3 regions of the Rhizobium sp. AN73 genome follow, and region 3 is predicted to be linked to each of the others. Evidence: predicted binding sites of a transcription regulator. Region 3 holds the regulator's gene; each other region holds the start of a gene.
The links. The regulator LexA, encoded in region 3, represses DNA repair genes until DNA is damaged. The targets are predictions, from matches to a motif close to TGTTCNNNNTGTGTTCNG.
Positions count from the first base shown of each region.

Region 1 (6,628 bases), on a different contig from region 3:
ATGGCCGCACGGCTCGACAACCGCTTCGATCTCGTGGCCGGGGCTTTGTCCTCGACACCGGAAAAATCCCTGGCATCCGGCCGTGAGCTTGGGCTTGATCCCGAGCGTTGCTATGGCTCGTTCGAGGAAATGGCGGAAAAGGAAGCGCTGCGCGAGGACGGCATCGAGGCGGTAGCGATCGTCACCCCCAACCATGTGCATTATCCGGCAGCGAAGGCGTTTCTGGAGCGCGGCATCCATGTCATCTGCGACAAGCCGCTGACCTCCAATCTGGAGGACGCCAAAAAGCTGAAGGACGTGGCGGACAAGGCCGATGCGCTGTTCATCCTCACCCATAACTATACCGGTTATCCGATGGTGCGGCATGCGCGCGAACTGGTGGAAACCGGTGCGCTCGGCAATATCCGTCTGGTGCAGATGGAATATCCGCAGGACTGGTTGACGGAAGCGGTGGAGCAGACCGGCGCGAAGCAGGCTGTCTGGCGTACCGACCCGGCGCAATCCGGCGTTGGCGGCTCGACCGGCGATATCGGCACCCATGCCTATAATCTCGGCTGCTTCATTTCCGGTCTGGAAGCGGATGAGCTGGCGGCGGATGTGCATACCTTCGTGGAAGGTCGCCGTCTTGACGACAATGCGCATGTGATGCTGCGCTTCAAGGCCAAGGATGGCAAGCAGGCGGCCAAGGGGCTACTCTGGTGCAGCCAGGTTGCCGTCGGTCATGAAAACGGGTTGAAAATCCGCGTTTATGGCGACAAGGCCGGCATTGAGTGGACGCAGGCGGATCCGAACTATCTCTGGTTCACGAAACTCGGCGAGCCGAAGCAGCTCATCACTCGCGGCGGTGCCGGGGCAGGGGCTGCGGCCGCACGCGTCACCCGCATTCCGTCGGGCCATCCGGAAGGTTATCTCGAAGCTTTCGCGACCATCTATACCGAGGCCGCACATGCCATCGAAGCCCGCCGCACCGGCTCGGCGCTGGACAAGGCGGTCATCTATCCGACAGTGGATGACGGCGTCAAAGGTGTGGCCTTTGTTACGGCCTGCATCGAATCCGGCAAGAAGAACGGCGGCTGGGTAAAGCTGTAACAGAGCAGGGGCGTGAACCGTCCCAAGCTGCTGACAACCCATCCTCGCATTCCACGTCATCCTCGGGGCAAGCCCGAGGATGACGGAGGAGGGCTCGTCTTGCCTATATCATTGGGAAAACATAAATCCTGAGCGCATGCAGCTTGTCGTCTTCGCCATCGCTCGGCCCAAGCTTAGGACACCTTGATCAGAGAGCTTGGTCGGACACCACCACGACGTGATCAATTGATGAATGTCGACTGCGGCCGCGCTCGTTCTGTTATGGGGCAACCGTCCTGAAGCTTGGTCCAGGACGAGACGTTGAGCTTCATCTCGCAACGCGCGAGATAGGAGCCGCCATCGACCTTCAGGCAGGATGTCTGGCCGAGTTGGAACATGACACCGCGATTTCGGCATTTGCAATTGTGGGCATCCGCCAAAGTGGGGATCAGGACCAGTGCCAGAGCAATTACGAGCACTCCAAGACGCATGGCTGAGGCTCCAAAAGATAGGCCATCAGACTACACCCGTCTGACGGTATAGTCAAAACGGCCTCCCTCAATGATGCGCACGGGACGGCCATAGCCGGCTTGAACTCTCCCGGTTTTAGCCGATCAAAATCGCCCGGATATCATTCACATTCGTCAGGGTCGGACCCGTCACGACAAGGTCTCCGGCTGCCCTGAATGCGGTATAGCTGTCGTGCCCCACAAGCGACTGGCGCGGATCGACACCGGCGTCGCGCATGCGGGCAATCGTATCCGGTGTCACCAGAGCACCGGCTGCATCCTCCACGCCGTCTATGCCGTCGCTGTCGCCGGCAATCGCCCAGATGCCTGCCGCGCCCTTCAGCGTCAGCGCGAGGCTCAGCAGGAATTCAGTATTACGCCCGCCTTTGCCGGCCGCACCCTTGCCAATCGTGACAGTGGTTTCACCGCCGGAAAGCAGCACGGCCGGGCCTTTGACCGGCAGGCCCTTGCGGCTGGCGGAAAGGGCGATACCCGCCATGACAGCGCCGACATCCTTTGACTCGCCTTCAAGGGAATCCCCAAGGATGAGTGGCGTAAGGCCAAGCTTCACCGCCTCGTCCGCTGCCGCCTGCAGGGCGAGCGAGGGGGCTGCGATCATCCTGACATCCTCGTCGATATCGCCTGCCTTCGGAGTTTCCTCACCCTTTTCCAGCACCTTGCGCACGTTCTCAGGAAGATCGAGCCCGTAACGGGAGACGATTTCCCTCACGCTGTCGATGTCGCTCGGATCGGCAACCGTCGGGCCGGAGGCGATTTCGGAGGGATCGTCGCCCGGTACATCGGAGATCAACAACGACACCACCTTGGCCGGCTTGGCAGCCAGCGCCAGCCGTCCGCCCTTGATGCGGGAGAGGTGCTTGCGCACGGCGTTCATTTCGGAAATCGTCGCACCGCTGGCAAGAAGCGCACGGTTGACGGCCATCTTGTCCGCAAGCGTCATGTTTTCGGCGGGCGCGACCATCAGCGCCGAACCGCCGCCGGAAATCAGCGCGATCACCATGTCGTCGGCGGTCAACCCTTCAACAGCGGCAAGAATGCGTCTAGCCGCTTCCGCGCTCATGTCGTCAGGTACGGGATGGGATGCTTCGATGATCTCGATGCGTCCGGCCGGAACAGCATGGCCATAACGGGTCACCACGACACCGGAGAGATCGACATCCGCCCAGGCCTTATCGAGCGCAGCGGCCATGGCAGCCGAGGCCTTGCCGGCGCCAACCACCACGCATCTGCCCTTCGGCGGGGATGGGAGATAATGTTTCAGCACCTTTGCGGGATCGGCGCTCGATACGGCGGCCATGAAAATCCGGTTGAGGGCATCCTTGGCGCGCCGGTCGTTCCATTCCGTCATGGCGGTCATGCTCCCAGGGTGCTGAAGGCGAGTGCGACGAGCGCCACAATGGCGGGCAGCGCCTGAATGAACAGGATCTTCATATTGGCGGTGACGGCGCCAAAAACACCGGCAATGATAACGCATGCGAGGAAAAACACCTTGAAGCTCAGGCCCGCATCGCCCTGCGTCAGCCCGTAGATCAGCCCAGCCGCCAGAAAGCCGTTATAAAGCCCCTGATTGGCGGCAAGCACCTTCGTCTGTCGGGCAAAATCCGCCGAGAGGCCGAAAGCCTTGCGGCCTGCCGGTTTTTCCCACAGCAGCATTTCCAGAATGGCGATGTAGATATGAATGGCCGCAACGGCGGCAATCAGAATACTGGCGATCATCGGCGGCTTTCCTCCAAAAACCTTGAGGTCCTTACACGGCGGTCTTCGTGAAAACACGGACGGCAAGGACAATTCCGTTTTAACGGCGGTACGCATGGCCGCAAGGCCATATTCCCGCTCTTCCCGCGCAAACTGTTGAAGAGCGGCATGGCATTGCTTGACTCTTTGCTGAAATAAGAACAAAACAGGAACAATAGAATTGAAAATCCGGAATTGAAACTTGTCATGCCATGCAAAAGCGCGCGGAACAGTTGCTCGTTGTCGAAGAGCTGCGTGAAAGGCTGGAAAGGATCAGCGGCGGGTCTGCCCGTCTGCACGAGACCTTGCCTTTCGGCGTGGATGTCATCGACCATCACCTGCCGGGAGGCGGGCTGAAGCTCGGCAGCCTGCATGAGGTGAGCGGTGGCGGCAATGGCGCCGCCGATGGCGCAGCGGCGGCCCTTTTTGCGGCCGGTGTCGCGGCGCGGCTGCCCGGCAAGGTCTTATGGTGCGTCACCCGGCGGGATCTGTTCATGCCGGGATTGACGCAGGCAGGCCTGTCGCAGAACCGGGTCATCATCGTTGAATGCCGCGATGAAAAAGGCGTGCTCGACTGTTTCGAGGAGGGCTTACGCTGCAACGGTTTCGGCGCGGTGATGGGTGAGTTGGCGAAATTGCCGATGAATGCCTCGCGGCGGCTGCAACTGGCGGCGGAAACCTCTGGTGTTACCGGCATTGCCATCCGCCGCTTCCGGCGTGCGGCCGATGCGACGCTGTTCGGTGAGCCGACGGCGGCCGTCACCCGCTGGCGTGTCTCCGTTCGTCCCTCCTCAGCCCTGCCGGTGCCGGGGGTGGGCAGGCCGCGCTGGTTTCTGGAGCTTCTGCGGTGTCGCGGTGGTGAAAGTGCTGAATTTGAAGTGGAAGCCTGTGATGCAAAGGGTCGTCTCGCTTTACCTGCCGACATGGCCGACGGATCGCTACCGGCGTCTTTCGGGACAGAACGCGCCGCCGGTTGAAAAACCACTGGTCATGATCGGCCGTCAGGGCAGCCGTCGTCTCGTGCTGGCGCTGGACAAGGCGGCAAGGGCGGTTGGCATCCGGCTTGGCACGCCCGTCAGCAAGGCGCAGGCGCTGGTGCCGGGTCTCGTCGTCGAAAATCTGGATGCGGCGGCGGATGCCCGCGCCCTGCAGCAACTCGCCTTTCATTTCCTGCGCATCTATGCCCCGATTGTCGCTGCCGATCCGCCAGATGGGCTGGTGCTGGACACGGCGGGCGCGGACCATCTGCATGGCAATGAGACGCTGATGCTGAGCGGCATGGTCAACCGCCTGCATGCCGCAGGTTTTGCCGCCCGCGCTGCCATTGCCGATAGCTGGGGTGCGGCCCATGCGCTGGCCCGCTTTAGCCGGGAAGAGATCAGTATTGTGCCGCCGGGTGGCCAGCGGGTGGCGATCAGCGCACTGCCGCTTTCCGCGTTGAGGCTGGAGGACCGTATCATTTCCGGGCTGAAGGTGCTCGGTTTCCGCACCATCGGCGAACTTGCCGAAGCCCCGCGCGCACCGCTTACCCTGCGTTTCGGCCCGGAAGTCGTTAGGCGTCTCGCCCAGGCTTTTGGCGAGACTGGTGAGCCTATCGAGCCGGTGCGCATTGCCGAACTGGTAGAGGTACGGCGTGCCTTTCCCGAACCGATCGCGGCGGCGGAAACGATTGCCCGTTATACGCAAAAGCTGGTTGCGGAACTTTGCGCAGCACTGGAAAAACGCGGCCTCGGCGCCCGCCGTGTCGATCTGGTGTTGCACCGGGTGGATAGTGGTTTGCAGGCGATACGCGCCGGCACCTCCAGACCGGTGCGCGACGTCAAACAGCTTGTCCGGCTTCTGACCGACCGTATCGACACTATCGATCCCGGTTTCGGTATCGAGATGATGGTGCTGACGGCCACCCATGCCGAGCCGCTTGTGGCGGCACAGGCCCGTTCCTCGCTGCTGGAAGAAGGCCGCGCGGAAATCGCCGATACGGTGGATGTCATCCTCAACCGCGGCCACAGGGTCTATCGTTATGCGGCGGTGGCAAGCGACGTGCCGGAACGCTCCGTTGCCCGGGTTGCGGCGCAGGCACCTGAGGATATGCTCGGCTGGCCCGGCCACTGGCCGCGTCCGGTGCGGCTTTTCGCAAGGCCGGAACCCATCGAGACACTTGCGCTCCTGCCCGATCATCCGCCGCGTTATTTCATCTGGAAAGGCATGCGCCATAATGTGCGGCGTGCCGACGGGCCGGAACGGGTGTTCGGCGAATGGTGGAAACGCGACCGGGAAAAGGAAGCCGTGCGTGATTATTTCACGGTGGAAAATGAAAGCGGCGAACGTTTCTGGATTTTCCGCTCCGGCGACGGCGAACATGTCGAAACCGGCTCGCAAGGCTGGTTCATCCACGGGGTTTTCGCATGAGCGCGCCCCGTTATGTCGAACTTCAGGTGACCACGCATTTTTCCTTCCTGCGCGGCGCAAGCTCCTGTGACGAATTGTTCGAAGAGGCGAAAAAACTCGGCATTGAGGCGCTGGGTATTGTGGATCGCAACAGCCTTGCGGGCATTCCCCGTGCCTACGAGGCGGCAAGCACCCACGGCATCCGGCTCGTCATCGGCTGCCGGCTCGACCTGGATGACGATCTTTCCGTACTTGCCTACCCCATGGATCGCCCGGCATACGGCCGGCTTTGCCGCCTGCTGTCCGTTGGTAAAAAGAGGGGTGGCAAGGGCAAGTGCCAGCTGTCATGGGACGATCTCGTTACCTATGGCGAAGGTCTGATCGTGGTGCTGCTCGCCGATCTGGCCGATGATCTCTGCGCCCTTCGCCTGCGGCGGCTGAAGTCCGCTTTTGCGGACCGGGCCTATATGGCGCTCAGCCTCCGAAGACGCCCCAACGACCAGATGCGGCTTTTCGAATTGTCGAACATGGCAGAAGCCGCAGGCGTGCCGACGGTGGTCACCAATGACGTGCTGTTTCATGTGCCCGAGCGGCGCATGCTGCAGGATGTCGTTACCTGCATCCGGCATAATTGCACCATCGACGAGGCGGGTTTCCGGCGCGAACGACATGCCGACCGCTATATGAAACCGCCGGAGGAAATGCATCGGCTGTTTGCCCGTTATCCGGAAGCGCTGGCCCGCAGCCTTGAAATCGCGAAGCGCTGCAAATTTTCGCTGAAGGAACTGGTTTATCAATATCCCGAGGAGCGCAGCCTGCCGGGACTGACGGCGCAGCAGGCGTTGGAGAAGATGGTCTGGGAGGCAGTGCAGATCAGGTATCCGGATGGTTTGCCGGAAAAGGTCGAA
Region 1 is NZ_JARWME010000001.1:1,867,350-1,873,977, forward strand. Features, by position in the region: gene RBH10_RS08335 (Gfo/Idh/MocA family protein) at 1-1,089, shown strand, start outside; gene RBH10_RS08340 (hypothetical protein) at 1,311-1,559, opposite strand; gene RBH10_RS08345 (glycerate kinase) at 1,675-2,946, opposite strand; gene RBH10_RS08350 (DUF1304 domain-containing protein) at 2,952-3,314, opposite strand; gene RBH10_RS08355 (ImuA family protein) at 3,545-4,309, shown strand; gene RBH10_RS08360 (DNA polymerase Y family protein) at 4,224-5,741, shown strand; gene RBH10_RS08365 (error-prone DNA polymerase) at 5,738-6,628, shown strand, end outside.
Region 1: a site for LexA is predicted at 3,490-3,507, ahead of RBH10_RS08355 (ImuA family protein). Genes of this name have one in related genera too.

Region 2 (6,628 bases), on a different contig from region 3:
GGCGTTCCGCCAGCGTACGGTAAAGCTCCTCAAGCGACTGGCCCGACCAGAAGACCTGTTCGAACTGGTCGAACTGGCGCTTTGCCTTGCCGAAGCTTACGTATTTGTCGAAGACGATCGCCCACGTCCAGACCGAGGCGGCGATAAGTCCAATCATGACGAACTTCACGATGAGGCCCGCCTGCATAAACAGCGCCCAGAGACTTACATCGTGCGTCGCCGCTGCCAAACCTGCCTGTTCCATAAATATCCAATCCCCGAATCCAAACGCCCGGTACGGGACCGGGCGATTCAAACGCGTGTTAACGCTCGAAGTCGTGCGGCATCAGCCACAAACCCCTTTGCCATACCCCGATACTTGCCAGTAAGCCTTACTTGCCAATAAATTTGGTGAAAGGAAGGCGTGCGCCGCACAAATGCCAGTTGCTAAAGTAAGACACCATTATGGTTAAAGGAGTGTTACAACCACGCCACGCTCCATGGATTTACTGGACCGGCCCTTAACTTACTTCAGGAATTTTTCGGCAACCGTCTCCGGAAGGCGCCTCGGCCGGCCATTGGCATTGATGACGGCAATGATGACCTTGGCGGCGACAAGCAGCGTTTCGCCGCGCCGGATTTCCTGATTAAGCACCATTTTCGCGCCGCCCGCCTTTTCGGTAACGGTGGTGATCGTCAGCACATCATCCATCCGCGCCGGGGTCTTGAAATCGATCTCCATGCGGTGAACGACGAAAACAAGCCCCTCCTCGTCGGCGGTCAGCAGCGCGCTTTGCTCGCAGCCGAGGCAACGCAGATAATCGGTACGCCCACGCTCAAGAAAATGCAGATAACGCGCGTGATAAACGAGACCGGAAAAATCCGTATCCTCATAATAGACCCGCTGTGTCAGGCGGTGTCCATGTTCGATGAGTTCGCCTGAAAGCGAAACCACAAGCTCGCTCATGATATCTCCTTGGAAAATTCGGCCGCTTCGAAACGACCTTCGCGGACGATAAGATGTTCGTGCTGCCGAGGCAGCGTCTCGATGCGTTCGGCGATGAAACGAGGTTTGAGATCGTGCTCCAGCAGAGCGGAAGCTTGCGCAGGCAGCCAGCGGAACTCCACCTCGACGCCATCCAGCACCCGATGCACGATGTCGCTTTCATGGAAAGGCAAAGGCTGGCGCAGCGAAATCAGGTAATAAAATGCCAGCTCATGCGCAGCATAATCGTTATAGGCGAAAAAGTTCTCGGCGGACCAGAGAAGTCGCTCGACGGTGCATTCCCGGTCCAGCTCCTCGCCGATCTCGCGGATGATGGTTTCTTCGGAGCTTTCGCCGATTTCCGCCCGCCCGCCCGGCAGGGCCCAATAGCTGTCCCTGGTACCGCGCTGGACGAGAAGATGGTCATCGTGGAAAATCAACGCTGCCACACGCATGCTGAATAGCTGCGGCTTGTGGTCCAGCCGGATCATGTGGCGTTCGGGGGCAGAGGTCATTTATCGTCCAGATTGCCGTCATGCCAGACAAGGTGTTTTGTGGTTTCAGGCAAATGTTCTATTTCGTCGGCGATGAAATAGGGCGGAATATCAAGCTCCGTCAATGCCTGCCGGGTCGCCGCGACCCAGCGGAATTCAAGCTCGTTATCGCCATCCTGAACGCGGTGGATGATTTCGCTCGGATGAAAGGCAAGTGTCTCCGGCAGATCCATCAGGTAATAAAACCCGAGTTCGTGCCAGTCCTTGCCCTCATAATGGAAAAAATTCTCCACCGCCCATAAAAGTCGTCCGACCTTGGCCTCGACGCCAAGCTCCTCCACCATTTCGCGCGCCAGTGTTTCTTCGGAGCACTCGCCCATTTCGGCGCGGCCACCCGGAAAGGTCCAGAATTTCTCATGCGAAGCCCGGTGCACCAGCACATGTCCGTCCCGAAACGCCAGCCCTGCAACGCGCATCTGAAAAATACGTTTCGGCTTGAATTTCATGCGGATGCGGGTGTCCTGCACTTTGGTGTCTTGCGTCATTAACTGAACCTGCTGGCTGAAAACATCAAATCGGTTTCCGTCCACCCTAGCGCATCCATCTCGGCTTTTCTTGCCTTTGCATCGTCTCCCACAATGAATTCATCCAGTTGCGGCGGATCGATCGTGGTGCCGGACAACATCGCATGCACCTGTCCGCGATGATGCGTCTGGTGCTGGAAGAGATGGGACAGCACATCGTCGCGGCGATCCTGCTGAATGCGCGCGCCGCGATGAACATAGACGGTGGCTGCCAACCCCTCTCCATCGAGCATGTCGACAAAAGCGATCAGTTCGTTGTCGAGTTCCGCCTGGGCGACGCACAGTTCTGCTATGGTGGCGAAAGGCTCTTCTTCGTCAAAAGCGGCAAGCCCCAGCGTCCCGCCTTTGACAGCATCGATATAAAAACGGTCGACGGTGTAGATGTGGTTCAGCGTCGCGCGCAGCGTCGGGAAAAAGCTGACCCGAGGGGCGACAAATTCCTCCTGCGAAAGCTGAAGACAGGTGTGGTGCAGCCGGAAATTGGCCAGTTTGTTATTGCGTGCAAGTTTGCGAAAAACCCGCGAAGAATCATATTCCAGCATATGCGTCTCCTCTTGCGCTCAATCCTCTTCCAGCGTCAGACGGAACTGCGCCGCCTCAAGGTCCTTCGGCGGCTGCATGCCCAGATGTTTCCAGGCCGTGCCCGTCAGAACGCGGCCGCGTGGCGTGCGCTGGATGAAACCCTGCTGGATCATGTAGGGTTCGATGATGTCCTCGATCGCATCACGCGGCTCTGACAGGCCGGCTGCAATGGTCTCGATACCGACCGGGCCGCCGCCGAAATTAACCGCGATCATGGTCAGATAACGCATGTCGAGCTGGTCGAGACCCATTTTGTCGACAAGCAGCCGCGTCAGCGCCTCGTCGGCAATCTCGCGGGTAACGGCTTCGGCGCGCGCCACCTCGGCGAAATCGCGCACCCGGCGCAAAAGCCGTCCGGCGATGCGTGGCGTGCCGCGCGCACGCCTTGCTATCTCGCGCGCGCCATCGTCGGTCATGTTGAGCCCCATCAGCCGTGCGCCGCGCCGAACGATCAGTTCCAGCTCATCGACGGTGTAGAAAGCCAACCGGACGGGGATGCCGAAGCGGTCACGCAGCGGCGTCGTCAGCAGGCCGAGACGCGTGGTTGCAGCAACGAGGGTGAACTTGGAGAGGTCGATCTTCACCGAGCGCGCGGCAGGCCCCTCGCCGATGATGAGATCGAGCTGGAAATCCTCCATCGCCGGATAAAGAATTTCCTCGACCGCCGGATTGAGACGGTGGATTTCATCGATGAAGAGCACGTCGCGCTCCTCAAGATTGGTCAGAAGTGCGGCGAGATCACCCGCCTTGGCGATCACCGGTCCGGAAGTGGACTTGAAATTGACGCCAAGCTCCTTGGCCATGATCTGTGCCAGCGTGGTTTTGCCGAGACCGGGCGGGCCTACGAACAGCACATGGTCGAGCGCCTCGCCGCGGTTCTTGGCGGCCTCGATAAACACCTTGAGATTGGCGCGGGCCTCCGCCTGGCCGGTAAAATCGTCCAGCGACTGCGGACGCATGGTGGTGTCGATATCCTCACCGCGCTTGTCCGCCGAAATCAGTCTGTCCGCATCGCTCATTCAGGGCATTCCATTGTTCTAGACGAATTCATGAGATGGTCTTCGCCGCTATATCATGACTGTCGCACGAAGGCGCTTCACGAAATTCGATACGCGCCCGGCTTCATACGCGCTTCTGCCGGTGGCAGCGCTGCACCCTTGTGTACCCGCGCACCCTAGCGCGAAAGCTCCCTCAGGCCGAGCCGGATGAGCTTGGCGCTATCGCCGCCCTCCCCGCCATTCTTCAGCGCGGCGGCAACAGCGTTTGCGGCCTGGTCGCGCGAATAGCCGAGATTGGTAAGCGCTGAAACGGCATCGGCCACCGGCGCAGAAGCGACGCCTTCGCCAAGTTCCTGCTTAAGCCCGATGGAAGCAGAAGCTTCTCCCGCAAAGGCCGGTGCCTTGTTGCGCAGTTCGGTAACGATGCGCACCGCCACTTTCGGCCCCACACCCGGCGCACGCGAAATCGACACCTTGTCCTGAAGCGCTATCGCATTGGCGAGTTCGGAAGGCGACAGGGTGGAAAGCATGGCCAGCGCCACTTTAGAACCGACGCCCTGTACGCTCTGCAGCAGATTGAACCATTCCCGCTCAAGCGCAGACAGGAAGCCGAACAGCCTCAGCTGGTCCTCACGCACATAGGTTTCGATGAAGAGGACCACCGCTTCACCAGCCAAACCGATTTTCGACAGCGTGCGCGCCGAACAATGGGCGACGTAACAAACGCCGTGCACATCCACCAGCACGTAATCCGTGCCGATTTCCTCGATGGTGCCTTTAAGTTTTCCGATCATGATGCCGCCCGCTGCAATGAGACTTCAATATTCAACCGGCCGCCAAAAGCCGCGCCATCCTGTCGCCGCCGCGATTATGCGCGTGGCAGATTGCGATCGCGAGAGCGTCCGCCGCATCGTTACCCTTGAATTCGGCCTTCGGCATCAGGATTTTCAGCATCATGTGAATTTGCTGCTTTTCGCCGTGCCCAACGCCGATGACGGCTTTCTTGACCGCATTCGGCGCATATTCGAAAACGGGCAAGCCTGCCCGTGCTGGAACCAGCATGGCGATGCCGCGCGCCTGACCGAGTTTCAGCGTCGCGACCGCATCCTTGTTCACGAAAGTCTGCTCCACCGCGGCTTCGTCGGGCTGATAGCTGTGCACGATATCCGCCAGCCCGTCATGCAGCTGGCACAGGCGGGAGGCGAGATCCATATCGCCATCGGACGTCACCGTACCGGAGGCGACAAACCGAAGGCTGTTGCCGAGGGTTTCAATGACACCCCATCCGGTGCGTCGCAATCCGGGGTCGATACCGATGATTCAGATCGTCTTTTGCATGAGGCACCCTATCTTTTCGGCTGCGACCCTGCCAGCGATAAGTGAACAAAACGACAACATTGCTCAAATTTGCAGTGCAGCATTTACCTCTGCTTAAACCGCGTACCGCATTGTTCCCGCACAAAATCAAAAAAGGGGAGCTGCGGACATGATGATCCGCAGCATAATATTTAAGCCATATCAGCCATCCGGTGGCGCCATCCATGTATGGCGTGGGAACTGATCCGGCATTGAGGGCTGCATCGGCCATGCTGAACCGTTTTCATTCCATATCCACCAAAGTGCTCGCGATTTTCCTTGCACTGATGGCGATCTCGACCGGGGCGCTCACGCTCCTCGGTTATCAAAGCAGCAGCGGCGTTCTTGAGGAACAGGCGTCGAAATCCATGGAAAGCATTCTCGTCTTCCGGGGCGATATGCTTCAGGAACGTCTCGAACAGCTCGAAACACAGGCGGACTCCATCGCCAAGATCGAATCCCTGCAAATGGCGGTGGTTTCCATGCGCAGCGGCTGGGGCACGGTGCAGAAGAACTCTGGAGATGCTAAGGCGGAGCTGCAACGCGTCTTTGTCAGGGAAAACCCCTTCGGCGAAAAAGAAAAGCTCATCAAGCCGGAAAACCCGAGCGGCTTTTATTATTCCACCCACGAGAAAACCCAGACGGATGTCGGCGGTTACCTCAAGGGAACCCCGTTCAGCGACGTCCTCTTTATCGATCCCACCGGCACGGTCTATTATTCCTATATGAAAGGACCAGCTTTCGGCGAAACCGTCACCGGTGGCGCCTGGGCGGATAGCGGCCTCGGCACCGCCTTTGCACGCGGAGCGACAAACGCTGGAAAAGCCGCGAACGACGTGGCGCAAACCAGCTTCTCCGGCCTGCGCATCGACGCCGCGACCAAAGAGGCAGGCATCTATTTCGGCATTCCGGTTGTCAAATTTGGCGCATTCAAGGGCGTCGTTCTTTTCCGCGTCAAGCAAGACGTCTTCAGCCAGATACTCGCGAAAGGCATCGCCGCTGGCAGCTCCGAACAATCCGCAATCATTTCTGCCGATGGTAAGGTTCTGGGCGTGGACGGCAGCGGCCTCGTCAGCCTCGATCCGGCGATCTACGGTTTCCACACGCAAGCCCTGAATACGGCCGGCATGACGATTGCCAAGATCGACCGCCCGGATGGCGAGGCCAATGCCTATGCCCGTCCGTTCTCGTTTGCCGGTGAAAAATACCTCACAGTGGAAAGCATGTTGCGCAGCGAATTGAATGCAGGCTCCATCTCGATTGCCGGCACGCTTGCCGTGATCGGTCTTTGCGTTCTGGCCGTCATGTGCGTGGCGACCGCGTTTTTCGCCCGCCGCCTGTTCGCTCCCCTGGAAAAGCTTGCCGGGCTGACCGGCGAAGTGGCCGCGGGCCGTCTCGATGCCGAAATCGGCAATCAGGACCGCAAGGACGAGATCGGCCGCATGGCGCGCGCGCTCGGCAGTTTCCGCGAAAAGCTCATCTTGCAGCGGGAAATGGAAGCGACCGCATCCCGCACCCGGGAGGAGGCGGAAACGGAACGCCGTGCACATCTTGCGGAACGCGAGGCCGAGGCTGGCACCCTGCAGATGGTCGTCCGTTCTCTGGATGAGGGTCTCGATCGGCTGGCAAACGGCAATCTCGCCTATCGCA
Region 2 is NZ_JARWME010000001.1:1,277,292-1,283,919, reverse strand. Features, by position in the region: gene tolQ (protein TolQ) at 1-244, opposite strand, end outside; gene ybgC (tol-pal system-associated acyl-CoA thioesterase) at 506-946, opposite strand; gene RBH10_RS05690 (NUDIX hydrolase) at 943-1,479, opposite strand; gene RBH10_RS05685 (NUDIX hydrolase) at 1,476-2,003, opposite strand; gene RBH10_RS05680 (DinB family protein) at 2,003-2,581, opposite strand; gene ruvB (Holliday junction branch migration DNA helicase RuvB) at 2,603-3,643, opposite strand; gene ruvA (Holliday junction branch migration protein RuvA) at 3,799-4,416, opposite strand; gene ruvC (crossover junction endodeoxyribonuclease RuvC) at 4,448-4,942, opposite strand; gene RBH10_RS05660 (methyl-accepting chemotaxis protein) at 5,209-6,628, shown strand, end outside.
Region 2: a site for LexA is predicted at 5,002-5,019, ahead of ruvC (crossover junction endodeoxyribonuclease RuvC). Genes of this name have one in related genera too.

Region 3 (6,628 bases):
CGCCCGGCTGTTGCACCGAGTGGGTGGCGTCAAACACGACCGGCGCGCCGAGCGAAGCCATGATCGGCAAGGAGCGCATGTCGGAGACCAGCGTATTGTAACCGAAGGACGCGCCGCGCTCGCACAGGAGTACATTCGGATTGCCGCTCTCATTGAGCTTGGCGAGCACGTTTTTCATGTCCCAGGGAGCCAGGAACTGACCCTTCTTGACGTTGATGACGCGGCCGGTCTTGGCGGCGGCAACGAGAAGATCGGTCTGGCGGCTGAGAAAGGCCGGAATCTGCAGCACGTCCACCACTTCGGAAACGATGGCGCATTGCTCTTCGGTGTGAATGTCGGTCAGAACCGGAAAGCCGAATTCCTTCTTGAGGTCGGCGAAAATTTCCATCGCATTGTCAAGGCCGATGCCGCGCTTGCCGGAAAGCGAGGTGCGGTTCGCCTTGTCGAAGGAGGACTTGTAAACAAGCCCGATCCCAAGACTGTCGCAAAGCTCTTTCAGGACGCCGGCAATCATGAAGGCGTGCTCGCGGCTTTCCATCTGGCAGGGGCCGGCAATCAGCGAAAAACGCTCGGCGTTGGAGAAGGAAACCTTGCTGGCGCCATCGCCGGCGGTGACTTTGAGATTGTTCGTAACGCTCATCATTTTTCCTCGAAGGCGAAGGCAACGCCCTGACCGGGTGCCGCAGGCACCACCAGACGGCCGCCCGCTTTTGCGCAGGACACGCCATTAGCAGCAAGCGCAGCCTCTGTCACGGCAAGATCGTATGACAGAAAGACGATGCCCGCACCGCACAATCCGCCGTCGCCCCTATCCGGAGTATTCAGGGCGTGTCCGCTGAAGGCCGGCTTTTCGGTCAGTCTGATACGGGCGTTGCCGGTTGCGAAAACCATATCACCATTCGGAGACACATTGCCTTCACAGCCAAAGACCGTTTCGATCAGGCGCGCCGCGTTCGGAACATCGCCGGAAAACAGGACAATTTCGCTAAGTCCGGAGACCCCGTTGGCATGGCGCTCCAGCGCCGTGCGATCGCCCGGCAATGCTTGCAGCCGTTGGCAACTGAACAGGAAGAAATCCGCCGCAGCCCCGATTGCCGCGAAAGCCAGCCGGAACGCCGCCTCGCTTTGCGACCCGTCAGGCATCCGCACCGGCCGCGAAAACTGGAATACATCGCCCGCCGACACGCCAGAGGTCAGGAACCTGTCATGGTCGGCAAGTGCGTCTTCGGTTCTGGCGACGAGGGCAGAAAAACCCTCCTGCCCGTCGCGCTGCCGGAAAGCCCGATCCCTGCCGGTGAACACATCTCCCTTGTCCACTGAGGCAGTATACTTAGCCGGATCAGCAACTGAGAGCGGCTCCAGATAGGTGCCGTCGGTGAAAAAAACGCAGGCATTTTGCGTGCCGAAGGGATGAAGAGCCTCCGGTGCGACCGTAAATCCAAGGCTGGCAAGACGTTTCACGGCAACGCCGATATCCTGTACCGGCAGAACGAGATGATCGACGTTATGGGATTTCATCATGACCTGCTTCCTGCGCTGGCGCTCCGTCCGGGCATGCCTGAACGATTTGGACCGCAGAAAAGCACAATCAGGCGCAAAGAAGCAAATCATCAAAACAACAGATAGCAGCTTCACGAAATTTTAGGGGATTGCGGAACACATATGGAACATATAGTGTCCGTTCTGTATTTGTTTCGCGACTTCCACGACGATTCTAAAGGGTGTTTTCCTCATGCTCACGCGCAAACAGCAGGAATTGCTTCTCTTCATTCATGAACGAATGAAAGAGTCCGGCGTGCCGCCCTCCTTCGATGAAATGAAGGACGCACTCGATCTTGCCTCCAAATCCGGCATCCACCGGCTGATTACTGCGCTCGAAGAGCGTGGATTCATTCGCCGGCTACCTAACAGAGCGCGAGCGCTGGAAGTCATCAAGCTGCCTGAGGCCTATACGCCGGGCGCAAGGCCGCAGCGCGGCTTTTCGCCGAGCGTCATCGAAGGCAGCCTTGGCAAGCCCAAGGCGCCGGAAGCGGCCCCTGCCCCCAAGACGCCGGCCAACGATCTCGTCGGGGCCGTCACCGTGCCTGTCATGGGCCGCATTGCCGCCGGTGTGCCGATTTCCGCCATCCAGAACAACACCCATGATGTGGCCGTTCCGGTGGACATGCTCGGCACGGGTGAACATTACGCTCTTGAGGTCAAGGGCGATTCGATGATCGAGGCCGGCATTTTCGACGGCGACACCGTCATCATCCGCAATGGCAGCACCGCCAATCCCGGCGATATCGTCGTGGCGTTGGTGGATGACGAGGAAGCGACGCTGAAGCGTTTCCGCCGCAAGGGCGCGTCCATTGCACTCGAGGCAGCAAACCCCGCCTATGAGACCCGCATCTTCGGACCGGACCGGGTGAAAATCCAGGGTAAACTGGTGGGGCTGATCCGCCGTTACCATTGATCCAATGGAACCGGCCGTCACCCCTTTTTGTAACGGGTGTCATTGTGAAGATGACACTCGTGCAAGTGGGTGTGGCTGGTGCCGAATGAGGCACGGTCTGCTGGTATACGGAAGATGTGTGTCACCCGGCGGATCGGCTTACCGTGCCCCGTAAAATTCAGATGCGGCTTTCGCCTCAATGTTTCTGTTTCGCGGTAAGCGCAACGGCAAACATGCTTCTGGTGCCATCGGCGCGGGAACGATCGAGGGGCTTTGGGCAAGGCTGCGCGAATCTGTTCAATCTCGTCGTGCGCTGAGTTCTTCATTGCCACCCGCTGGTGACATATCGCAGGATGCAGCTCTCCGTACTCCGTTTTACCACTCATCAACAGCGCTTATGGGTGCCATGGAATATTTTCGATATTCCGTGAACGCTTGGCAGGTGTAGAAATGCGCGTCATATCCGGGAGATACGCCATGTACGATCTTTATATCGCCAACAAGAACTATTCTTCATGGTCGCTGCGGCCGTGGGTGTTGATGCGCACACTCGGTATCGCCTTCGATGAAAAGCTCGTTCCATTCGGCGAAGGCGTCGCCTTCACCACATTTTCGCCAACCGGCAAGGTGCCCTGCCTTGTCGACGATGGTGTAACGGTGTGGGAAACGCTTTCGATCGCCGAGTACCTTGCCGAAAGACACCAGGGCATCTGGGCAAGCGACACGAAGGCAAGGGCCTGGTCACGGTCGGCCGCAAGCGAGATGCATGCCGGCTTTTCCTCGCTGCGCAATCTCTATCCCATGTCGGTCGGCGTCAGGATAAAGCCGAAGGTTGGCGATGCCGGGCTGGCGGCCGACATAAAGCGCATCGATGCGCTATGGAGCGAAGGCCTTGCGAAATTTGGCGGGCCCTATCTTGCCGGTCAAAAATTCACGGCGGTCGATGCCTTTTTCTGCCCGGTCGCATTCCGTTTCCAGACCTATGGCGCGGATCTTTCGCCTGCGGCGAAAGCCTATTGCGATAGGTTGCTCGCCCTGCCCGCCATGCAGGAGTGGTACGAGGCCGGCTTGAAGGAGCGCTGGCGCGACGCGTCGCATGAACAGGAAATCGGCGATATCGGCGAATTGACCACCGATCTGCGCATCAAGGTTTGATAATTCATGCTGGCGGCGGTCACTACGACCCCGCCAGCAACCGGATGACGGATTGCGGCAGGTCGTGGTCGAAACGTCCGCTTTTCCAGTCGTAATAACGATGTTGGCTCCAGGACCTGTCCGTCCCGGAGATTGCGGCGCGCAGCCGACCAACGACCCCTTCCTGCGCCTTATCCGCGAAATCTATCTCCACCGAGCCGATACGCCGCAAAATGTCACGGCTGAGCAGGAACGCGCCCGAGCGGCACTGTGAAAAAGAGGTCCTGCGGGAAACGACGACAATGTCGGCTATATCGCAGGCTTTTCCGGCAAAGCGGCCGTCTTCCAGAACGATGATCCACTCGCCGCTTGCCGCGCTTGCCGCGCACCACATGTCTTTCCTGCAGGTGAAAACACCGGCCTTGGAGTCTCTGAGAGCCGCTGTCATCTCCCGCGCCACCACCGTCATGTCTTCGGGCGACAGTCTCGATTTCGAGCCGGAACCTGAACCAGCGTTATTTGTTATGCCCTCCCCTTTTACAAATACCGGCGGAACGTTTTTTTCCGGCAGCATGAGCGCTCTTTGCCATTGGCCGAACACAAAGCCCGGCGGCCGTGCTTTTGTGGTAAAGACCTTGCCATCCTCCACCATCGCCACCAGCTCACCGTCCTCGTGGACCAGCAGATCAGGCAGGTCGCGATAGGCGACGATCGCCGAGAGGCCGAAGGCAAAGAGCAGAACCGGAATGCCGAGAAGCGCAAGCCGGCTGCGCAGCAATGTCAAAAGCAGAAAACCGGCCGAAGCGACACCGATGAACCAGCCATGCGGACGCCCGGTCGCAGCACTACCGCCCCACGATGCCACCTCGTTTGCGACCTCAATGACGAGAGCCATGCCATAACCCATGATCTTCAGGAATGGCGCATCAAGCCCGAAGGGCATCAGCAGCATGGCGAGAAGAGCGAAAGGCATGACGATCAGCGACATCAGCGGCATCGCGGCCAGATTGGCGAAAAGTCCATAGGTGGTGACACGATGGAAATGCTCGGCTGAATAGATCGCTGTCGAAAGGCCGCCAATCAATGACGTCGTGACAACGCCGCCAATGATTGCACCCACGGTTTCCGCCACCTTCATCCATGCGGGCTTGTGCCCGATGAACAGCCGCTCGCGATCGATGCGCCACCGGCTCCAGAACGCATAGGCCGAAACGAGCGCTATGGTGGCCGCAAAAGACATCTGGAAGCTTGGCCCCATGATTTCCGAGGGCGAAAAAGCAAGAATGACCAGAGCGGAAATGGCAACGTTTCTGAGGCTGAGCGACGGCTGGTCGAAAAGAACCGCGATCAGCATTACCGACATCATCAGCCAGGCGCGTTCGGCAGACACGGCGAAACCGGAAATGAGATAATAGGCAAGCGTCATCAGCAGCGCCGCAAAAGCCGCGATCTTCTTCACAGGCCAACGCTGCGCAAAGGCGGGAAACAGGCTGAAGGCCAGTCTCAGGCCAACGAAGAATATGCCCGACGCCAGCGCCATGTTAAGTCCCGATATGGCGACGATATGGGCAAGGCCGGAGAGTCGCAACGCCTCCATGGTCTCGCCCGATATGGCCTGTCTCTCATCGGTGACGATAGAGGCGGCAAAAGCGCCGGCATCGCCGCCGATGGTGGCGCGGATGCGCTCGGCAATTGCGCTGCGAAGGCTGTAAAGCCGCATATCGGCCCATTCCAGCCAGCCTTTTTCCGTGGCAATATCACCTGAAGGTGAGATAAGCGTCTGCGGCGGCTTATAAAAATAGCCGGTAGCACCTATGCCTCTGAAATAAGATGTGAAGGCGAAGTCGTTCAGTCCCGGCAAGGCCGGGCCGGATGGCGGCGAGAGGCGCGCCTTGCCGCGAAGGGTGGCACCGAGCATGACCGGCTCGCCGCCGCTGCGCGCAAGCACCGAGACTCTCTGCGGCGGACGCGACAATGTCGGCCCTTCCGTCGCAGTCAGGTCAACCACGTATCGCCAGAAGCCGCGCGCATCGACCTCCCGGCGTACCACCGTGCCGGTGATGATGGTGGTGACGGGGGTATCCAGCACCACGGTTCCCGCCCGCCTGGTTTCGAAATCGGCCAGAAGCATGCCGAGCAAAACAAAGGCGGAAATGCTGCAGGCCGCCGCCGCGACACCGGAGCTATATCTCACATAGAGCGCCAGACTCGCGACAAGCAAAAATACGATCAACAGAACGAGCGAAGAAGGCGCGGCATCGAGAGAAAACCAGAGTATCGCCCCGCAGCCGATAGAGACGGGAACGAAAAGAAAATCGTGGCCGAATGCACGCTCCTCGGCCAAACATGCGGCGATTTTTTCCGCGACGACATTGAGGAGATTTCGCTCGGGAATAATGGCGGCCATCTCATATGTCGCGGCATCGCTGGTCCTGCGAAGAGGAAACAGAATCTCCCGCGTGCCGGGCATTTCGCCCTGCATCGTTTCAGCATATCCGAAATGCTGTTTTTCCCCTTGACCGAGCAATCCCCACCGCCCCTTGCCGCACCGGGAACAGGTTTGCAGACCAGCGTTGGGGATTGCAATCCTTTACTTTAACGGTGTGTTGACCGAGATTGAATTGCTACTGTCGGGAATGCCCAAAGCAACAGGATTGCGTTTGCCGCAATGCACAATTTGACCTTCGGATAGCTTGGCATCTGCGCAAGGATCATATAGCTAATCGGTAGACGCTTAACCGCGGGGCGTGTCTCAGCGCCCCCACCCGCATGTTTTCGGAGGATCAGTATGACGGAAAAAAGCGCTACAGTGACACTTGGCGAAAAACAGGTCGAACTCCCGGTCAGGGAAGGCACGATTGGACCAAGCGTCGTCGATATCGCCACGCTGTACAAGCACACGGGCTCCTTCACCTACGACCCGGGCTTCACCTCGACGGCCTCCTGCGAATCCAAGATCACCTATATCGACGGCGATGAAGGTGTTCTCCTGCATCGTGGTTTCCCCATCGAGCAGCTCGCCGAACAGGGTGACTTCCTCGAAACCTGCTACCTGCTGCT
Region 3 is NZ_JARWME010000002.1:1,219,625-1,226,252, forward strand. Features, by position in the region: gene kdsA (3-deoxy-8-phosphooctulonate synthase) at 1-640, opposite strand, end outside; gene RBH10_RS15995 (VOC family protein) at 640-1,521, opposite strand; gene lexA (transcriptional repressor LexA) at 1,733-2,455, shown strand; gene RBH10_RS16005 (glutathione S-transferase family protein) at 2,912-3,589, shown strand; gene RBH10_RS16010 (ComEC/Rec2 family competence protein) at 3,612-6,050, opposite strand; gene gltA (citrate synthase) at 6,357-6,628, shown strand, end outside.